One region of the Allorhizobium sp. nf9_anc genome, then DNA from elsewhere that is predicted to be linked to it. Evidence: predicted binding sites of a transcription regulator. Region 1 holds the regulator's gene; the other holds the start of a gene.
The links. Region 1 encodes HrcA, which represses chaperone genes, less so after heat shock. Its sites were predicted from a motif close to GTTAGCACTCNCNNNNNGNGAGTGCTAAC; they were not measured.
Positions count from the first base shown of each region.

Region 2: the regulator HrcA is predicted to act here: its motif matches at 2,134-2,162, upstream of groES (co-chaperone GroES).

Region 1 is NZ_CM150481.1:3,462,101-3,466,311, forward strand. It holds gene ptsN (PTS IIA-like nitrogen regulatory protein PtsN) at 1-305, shown strand, start outside; gene grpE (nucleotide exchange factor GrpE) at 385-1,011, opposite strand; gene hrcA (heat-inducible transcriptional repressor HrcA) at 1,114-2,202, opposite strand; gene rph (ribonuclease PH) at 2,374-3,090, shown strand; gene rdgB (RdgB/HAM1 family non-canonical purine NTP pyrophosphatase) at 3,114-3,758, shown strand; gene hemW (radical SAM family heme chaperone HemW) at 3,763-4,211, shown strand, end outside.
Region 2 is NZ_CM150481.1:2,896,638-2,900,848, reverse strand. It holds gene groL (chaperonin GroEL) at 69-1,709, opposite strand; gene groES (co-chaperone GroES) at 1,778-2,074, opposite strand; gene chrA (chromate efflux transporter) at 2,226-3,581, shown strand; gene AC02Y0_RS14225 (TIGR01459 family HAD-type hydrolase) at 3,690-4,211, shown strand, end outside.

The DNA.
Region 1 (4,211 bases):
GCTCGACCGGCGTGGGTAACGGCATCGCCATCCCGCATGGCAAACTCAACAAGATCAGCAAGATCACCGGCATTTTCGCCCGTCTGGAAACGCCCGTGGACTTCGAGGCCCTGGACGACCAGCCGGTCGATCTCGTCTTCCTGCTGCTGGCGCCGGAAGGCGCAGGTGCGGACCATCTGAAGGCTCTGTCTCGGATTGCACGCGTGCTGCGCGACCACGATCTCGTGGCCAAGCTGCGCGCGACCGAATCGGCATCGGCGATCTACACCTTCCTCAACGAGGAACAGGCTTCGAACGCCGCCTGAGGCCATTACGCCTCCCAATCAGCTCAAGAAAAAAGCGCCTCGTGAGGCGCTTTTTTTATTCAACCATGATCACGGCCGATCACGCCTTGGCGCTATCCTCTGAGGCGGCATCCGTCTTCGGGCCACCCTTGGCGACGCCGACCATGGCCGGACGGAGAACTCGGTCGCCGATGGCGTAGCCTGCCTGGACGACCTGGACGACCGTGTTGTTGGCGACATTCGGGTTCGGAACCTCGAACATGGCCTGGTGGAAGTTGGGGTCGAACTTCTGGCCTTCAGCTTCAATCTTGCGCACACCATGGCGCTCGAGCGTGGCCAGCATGCCGCGCTCGGTCATTTCCACGCCCTCGATCAATGCCGTCATCGTGGCATCGGCAGAGGCGCGGGCTTCGTCCGGCAGGGTCTCGATGGCGCGGCGCAGATTGTCGGAAACCGACAGCATGTCGCGGGCAAAGCCGGTCACGGCATAGGACTTGGCATCTTTGACTTCACGATCCGTGCGGCGGCGCAGATTGTCCATCTCGGCTGCCAGGCGCAGGAAACGATCGCGCAGGTCGGCATTCTCGGCCTTCAAGGCTTCGACGGGATCGACCTGTCGTTCCGACGCGCCCTCTTCCTCGCCTGCAGCCTGCTGTTCAGCCGCTTCGGTTGCGTGCGCCTCGTGGGCGGCCGCGTCAGGTCCGTTCTTGTTGGTTTCTTCGGTCATGACGTTCTCCGAATGGTTTTAGGTGTTCGAACTCTCGGTGTCGAATTCGTGCCCGATATCAGGGTTTGGTGTGAAAAAATCAAGGGTTGGCGGCAAATCCGCCTAACGACTGCCGCGCGAGAGCCTTGCCATCAACTGCGCGGTGTAGTCGACCATGGGCACGATGCGCGAATAGTTGAGCCGAGTGGGGCCGATGACGCCGACTGCGCCGACGATCCGGTCTTCGCCGTCTCTATAAGGTGCGACGATCAGGGACGAGCCGGAAAGCGAGAAGAGCTTGTTCTCCGAGCCGATGAAGATGCGCACACCGGGTCCGCTTTCGGCAAGGTCGAGGATCTCGATCAGGCTTTCCTTGCGTTCCAGGTCGTCGAAGAGCAGTCGAAGACGATCGATGTCATCGGAACCTGCCAGGCCTTCGAGCAGATTGGCGCGACCGCGAACGATGAGCCGTGCCGGCTGCTTTTCCGCGACTTCGCCCGACCAAACCGCGAGCCCGCGCTCGACGAGGTCCTGCGACAGGGTATCGAGTTCGCTTGCGACCTGCGTCTTGAGCTTCTCGATCTGGCTGCGCAGTTCCCGCATCGTCTGGCCGGCGAGATTGGCGTTCAGGAAATTGGCCGCTTCCGTCAGCTGGGAGGCGGTGACACCGGCCGGCAGATCAATGATGCGGTTTTCAATCTGGTTATGCTCGCCGACCAGAACGGCGAGCGCCTTGGTCGGCTCCAGCCGGATGAATTCGACATGCTTGAGGATCGGATCGTTCTTCGATGAAATGACGAGGCCCGCGCCCCGCGACAGCCCGGAGAGCATGCGGCTCGCTTCGGTCAGCATGGCTTCCATCGGCTGATCGGCGCTGGTCGGTCGGATCTGGCGCTCGATTTCGTCGCGCTCGCCGTCCGAGAGATCGCCGATCTGCATGAAGGCATCGACGAAGAAGCGCAGGCCAGCTTGCGTCGGTAGCCGTCCGGCACTGACATGCGGGGCATAGATGAGGCCGAGGTCTTCGAGGTCGCTCATCACGTTGCGCACGGAGGCGGGCGATAGCGACATCGGGAGGAGGCGCGACAGATTGCGCGAGCCAAGGGGATCACCGGAGTCGAGATAGGTCTCGACGATACGGCGAAATACCTCCCGGGAACGATCGTCCAGGGACGCGGAAACGTCTGCTACGGTTGTCTTCAGTGATGCCATTGGCGCAGCGGACAGGATCTCAGATGTTTCATGCTGGAAATATAGTCACTGCGCGATGGATGACCAAGCGGTAATTCCGGGTCTTCGTGCCTCTCGGCGCTGCGGGATGGTTTTTCTTTGCAAATGGCAGGCTCCCTCCTTAGAAGGCAACAGACAACCCAGGAGATTACGATGCGGCCATCCGGCAGAAAAACCGACCAAATGCGCAAGGTTTCGTTCGAGCGCAATTTTTCCAAGCATGCGGAAGGCTCCTGCCTGGTGAAGTTCGGCGATACGCATGTGCTGTGCACCGCGAGCCTTGAAGAAAAGACGCCGCCATGGCTGCGCAATTCTGGCAAGGGCTGGGTGACGGCCGAATACGGCATGCTGCCGCGCGCCACCGGCGAGCGCATGCGCCGCGAGGCATCGTCCGGCAAACAGAGCGGTCGCACGCAGGAAATCCAGCGGCTGATCGGTCGCTCGCTGCGGGCCATCGTCGACCTGGAAGCGCTCGGCGAGCGGCAGATCTCGATCGACTGCGACGTCATCCAGGCGGATGGCGGCACACGCACGGCGGCGATCACGGGTGCATTCATTGCCCTGCATGATTGCCTGAAGTGGATGGAAACCCGTAGCATGATCAAGGTCGAGAAGGTCCTGAAGGACCATATCGCGGCCGTTTCCTGCGGGATCTTCGCCAGCCAGCCGGTGATCGACCTCGATTACCTGGAAGACTCGGCGGCTGAGACCGATGCCAACTTCGTCATGACCGGTTCCGGCGGCATCGTCGAAATCCAGGGCACGGCCGAAGGCAAGCCGTTCAGCCAGGACGAATTCCTGATCCTGCTCGGCCTCGCAAGAAACGGTATCGACGAACTGGTCGCGCTGCAGAAGCAGGCGATCGGCTGAGACGAAAGGCCGGAGAGGCATCCATGCGTAAACTCGACACCCGCACCATCGTCGTTGCCAGCCACAATGCCGGCAAGATCGCTGAGATCGCCGACCTGATTGGCCCCTTCGGCTTTTCGGCGAAGTCGGCCAAGGACCTCAACTTCGTCGAGCCGGATGAAACCGGTACGACCTTCGAGGAGAATGCGGCGATCAAGGCGCAGGCTTCGGCCAAGGCCTCGGGCCTGCCCGCCCTCTCCGACGACAGCGGCCTTGTCATCGACGCGCTTGACGGTGCGCCTGGCGTCTACACGGCCAACTGGGCCGAGCGCGAGGATGGCAGCCGCGACTTCGCCATGGCGATGGAGAAGGTCGAGAAGGCGCTTGCAGAGCGCGGCGCGACCGAGTCTGCGCAGCGGACCTGCCGCTTCGTCAGCGTGCTCTGTCTTGCCTGGCCTGACGGTCATACGGAATTCTTCCGCGGCGAGGTCGAGGGCACCGTTGCCTTGCCGCCGCGTGGGTCAGCCGGTTTCGGCTACGACCCTATCTTCCAGCCGGAGGGGCATGAGCGCACCTTTGGCGAGATGACGGCGGACGAGAAGCATGGCTGGAAGCCCGGCGATGCGGCGGCCCTTTCGCATCGTGCACGGGCCTTCAAGCTCTTCGTCGAAACCTGCCTGGAGGCCTGAGGCTTTGACCGATCGGTCCTTCACGCTGCTGCCCGACACGGGAGAACCCGGCTTCGGCGTTTATGTGCATTGGCCCTTCTGCGCGGCCAAGTGCCCTTACTGTGACTTCAACAGCCATGTGCGGCACCAGCCGGTGGATCAGGCGCGTTTCGTTGCGGCCTTCCTTGCCGAGCTCAAGGCCGTGCGCGCGCTGTCGGGCCCGAAGACGGTCACCAGCGTCTTCATGGGCGGTGGCACGCCCTCGCTGATGGACCCATCAACGGTCGGGGCGATCCTCGACGGGATCGCCGCCAACTGGCACATGCCGGATGGTATCGAGATCACGATGGAGGCGAACCCATCCAGCGTCGAGGCAACCCGCTTCCACGGCTACCGGGCGGCTGGCGTGAACCGCGTTTCGCTGGGCGTGCAGGCGCTGAACGATCCGGACCTGCGCTTCCTCGGACGCCTGCA
Region 2 (4,211 bases), 570 kb from region 1:
GCTTGACGCGCTGAAGCACTTTAAGTGATGGGCGGCTTTTATGGACCTGATGGTAAGACCCGGAGGTCTTACATCATGTCCATGCCGCCCATGCCGCCCATGCCGCCCGGCATGCCGCCAGCAGCTTCCTTCTTCGGAAGTTCGGCGATCATGGCTTCGGTGGTGATCAGCAGCGAAGCAACCGAAGCTGCGTTCTGCAGGGCCGTGCGGACAACCTTGACCGGATCGACGATACCCATGGCGATCATGTCGCCGAATTCGCCGGTCTGGGCGTTGTAGCCGTAGTTTTCTTCGTTCTTGTCGAGGATCTTGCCGACGATGATCGAAGCTTCGTCACCAGCGTTGGTGGCGATCTGGCGAACCAGCGACTGGAGGGCGCGGCGAACGATGTTGATGCCGGCTTCCTGGTCGTCGTTTGCACCCTTGACGGTGATCTTCGTGGAAGAACGCAGCAGAGCGGTACCACCGCCCGGTACGATGCCTTCCTGAACGGCGGCGCGCGTTGCGTTCAGCGCGTCGTCGATGCGGTCCTTGCGTTCCTTGACTTCGATTTCGGTCGAGCCGCCAACGCGGATGACGGCAACGCCACCAGCGAGCTTGGCAAGACGTTCCTGCAGCTTCTCGCGGTCGTAGTCCGAAGAGGTTTCTTCGATCTGCGCCTTGATCTGGGCAACGCGGCCTTCGATGTCGGACTTCTGGCCAGCACCATCAACGATGGTGGTGTTTTCCTTGGTGATCGAGACCTTCTTGGCGCGGCCGAGCATGTCGAGGGTGACCGACTCGAGCTTGATGCCGAGGTCTTCCGAGATGACAGTGCCGCCCGAGAGGATGGCGATGTCTTCCAGCATGGCCTTGCGGCGATCGCCGAAGCCAGGAGCCTTGACGGCAGCGATCTTCAGGCCGCCACGCAGCTTGTTGACGACGAGCGTTGCAAGAGCTTCGCCTTCGACGTCTTCAGCGATGATGACGAGCGGCTTGCCGGTCTGAACGACGGCTTCGAGAACCGGCAGCATGGCCTGGAGGTTCGAGAGCTTCTTTTCGTGCAGGAGGATGTAGGCGTCGTCGAGATCGGCGACCATCTTTTCCGGGTTGGTCACGAAGTAGGGCGACAGGTAGCCGCGGTCGAACTGCATGCCTTCGACGACTTCGAGTTCGGTTTCAGCGGTCTTGGCTTCTTCGACGGTGATAACACCTTCGTTGCCGACCTTCTGCATGGCTTCGGCAATGTCCTTGCCGACCTGCGTGTCGCCATTGGCCGAGATCGTGCCGACCTGGGCAACTTCTTCCGAAGTCGAGATCTTCTTGGCCTTGGCCTGGAGGTCCTTGACGACTTCAGCAACGGCCAGATCGATACCGCGCTTCAGGTCCATCGGGTTCATGCCGGCAGCAACGGCCTTGTTGCCTTCGCGAACGATGGCCTGGGCAAGAACGGTTGCGGTCGTGGTGCCGTCGCCGGCGATGTCGTTGGTCTTCGAAGCAACTTCGCGGACCATCTGGGCGCCCATGTTCTCGAACTTGTCTTCCAGTTCGATTTCCTTGGCAACGGACACACCGTCCTTGGTGATGCGCGGTGCGCCGAAGGACTTGTCGATGATGACGTTACGACCCTTGGGGCCGAGCGTTACCTTCACGGCGTCTGCGAGGATGTCGACGCCATGCAGCATCTTTTCGCGCGCGGTGCGGCCAAACTTGATTTCTTTAGCAGCCATGTTCAAACTCCCGGGCTTCTAGCCCATTGTTGACTTGGTTAAAAAGGAAGAAGGGGTATCCGGCTAAATCAGCCGATCACGCCCATGATGTCGGCTTCCTTCATGATCAGCAGGTCTTCGCCATCGAGCTTGACCTCGGTGCCGGACCACTTGCCGAACAGGACGCGGTCGCCGACCTTGACGTCGAGAGCGATCTGCTTGCCGCTTTCGTCGCGGGCGCCCGGGCCAACGGCGACGATTTCGCCTTCAGCTGGCTTTTCCTTGGCAGTATCGGGAATGATGATGCCGCCCTTGGTCTTGGCTTCGGACTCGACGCGCTTGACTACAACGCGGTCATGAAGCGGACGGAAAGTTGTGCTTGCCATTGTCTAATCCCTCGATCAAATGACATTCGCGATCCCTGACAGGGCATCGCATCGATTTTGTTAGCACTCCCCCCTGGAGAGTGCCAGCGAGGCTGAGATAAGAACAGCCTGCGGACGAGTCAAGCGCGCTCGTGAAAAAAGGGACTGCTGCATGCCGGCGAAATCCACCGACATTCACGCAACCGAAGCCTCCAGCGATCTTTCCGTTTCACCGACATTTCCCGAACTCGTCTCCGCCTTTGCCCGCATCGGCCTGATGTCCTTCGGCGGCCCGGCGGCGCAGATCGCGCTGATGCACAAGATCTGCGTCGAGGAAAAGCGCTGGATCAATGAGGAACGCTATCTGCATGCGCTGAACTACTGCATGCTCCTGCCGGGACCCGAAGCCCAGCAGCTCGCCACCTATATCGGCTGGCTCCTGCATGGCGTGCGCGGCGGCATCGTCGCCGGCCTGCTCTTCGTTCTGCCGGGCCTCGCCGTCATCCTCGGTCTCTCCACGCTCTATGCGCTCTATCAGGAAACGGGCCTCGTCGCCGGCCTTTTCTTCGGGCTCAAGGCTGCCGTGCTTGCCATCGTCGTCGAGGCTGTCATCCGCATCGGCAAGCGGGCGCTGAAGACCGGCTTTCACCGAGGCCTCGCTGCCGCGGCCTTCATCTCGCTCTTCTTCTTCTCTTTGCCGTTCCCGCTCGTCGTGCTTGCCGCTGCCGCAATTGGCCTTGTCCATGCCCGCGGCACTCCCTCGGCGGCTGGCGAGATCGTCGAAGATGTAAGCGCGCGGCCACCCCTCATGCGCCAACTTGCGGCACTTCTGTTCTGGATCGCCGTCTGGCTGGCACCATTGCCAATCCTGTGGCTGACCCTTCCGGAAAGCGCACTTCCCGAGATCCAGTTATTCTTCTCCAAGATGGCGCTCGTCACCTTCGGCGGCGCCTATGCGGTGCTCGCCTATGTCGCCCAGGTCGCGGTCGATCACTATGCCTGGCTGAAACCCGGCGAAATGCTCGATGGTCTCGCACTCGCGGAAACGACGCCGGGACCGCTGGTGCTCGTGCTCTCCTATGTCGGCTTCCTGGCCGGTTTCCGTCAGAGCGGGGCGCTCGATCCGCTGGTCGGCGGCCTGCTTGGCGGTCTCATTGCCGCCTGGGCCACCTTCATCCCGAGCTTCATCTGGATCTTCGCCGGTGCCCCCTATATCGAGCGCCTGCGCGGCAACCGACTGCTGAGTGCAGCCCTCTCGGCGATCACGGCGGCCGTCGTCGGCGTCATCCTCAATCTCGCCGTCTGGTTCGCACTGCATGTCGTCTTCACCCGGGTGGAACCTGTCGATCTGGTCAATCTTGGACCGCTGACACTCTCCGTTCCGCAGCCGGTCTGGTCCTCGCTCGACTGGCAGGCTCTGGTCATCGCCGTCATCTCGGCCGTCATGATCTTCCGCTTCCATCTCGGCATCGGCAAGACGCTGATCGCAGCAGGAGCACTCGGGTTGGCGGCCCGTTTCCTTCTCTGACGCTGAAGGCAACGGCTGCCATTTTCGGGCGTCGCGACGCTTGCCCCTTGCCTTGCCGCCCGTCCTTTGCCATGTCACCGGACACACATTCAGCAGTCAGGACAGATGATGACCCGCAGCATTACCACCCTCGGCGACGTGACCGACGCTTACGACGTCATTCTCTGCGACGTCTGGGGCGTATTGCATAACGGCATCGACGCCTTCCCGCTCGCCGGCGAAGCCCTCACGGCCGCCCGCGAAAAGGGGCTCACGGTCGTGCTGATCACCAACTCGCCGCGGCCTGCCATCGGCGTCATCCCGCAGCTGCGTGCCATCGGCGTTCCCGACACAGCCTATGACCGTATCGTCACCTCGGGCGATGTCACCCGCACCCTGATCGCCGCCGGCCCGAAGAAGGTCTACTTGCTAGGCCCCGAGCGCGACCTGCCGCTCTTCGACGGTCTCGACGTCGAGGTGGTGTCGAAGGAAGAGGCCGATTGCGTCGTCTGCACGGGCTTCTTCGATGACGAGGTGGAGACGCCGGAAGACTACCGCGAGATGCTGACGGACTTCGTCGCCCGCAAGGTCCCGCTCATCTGTGCCAATCCGGATCTGGTCGTCGAGCGCGGCCACCGCATCATCCCCTGC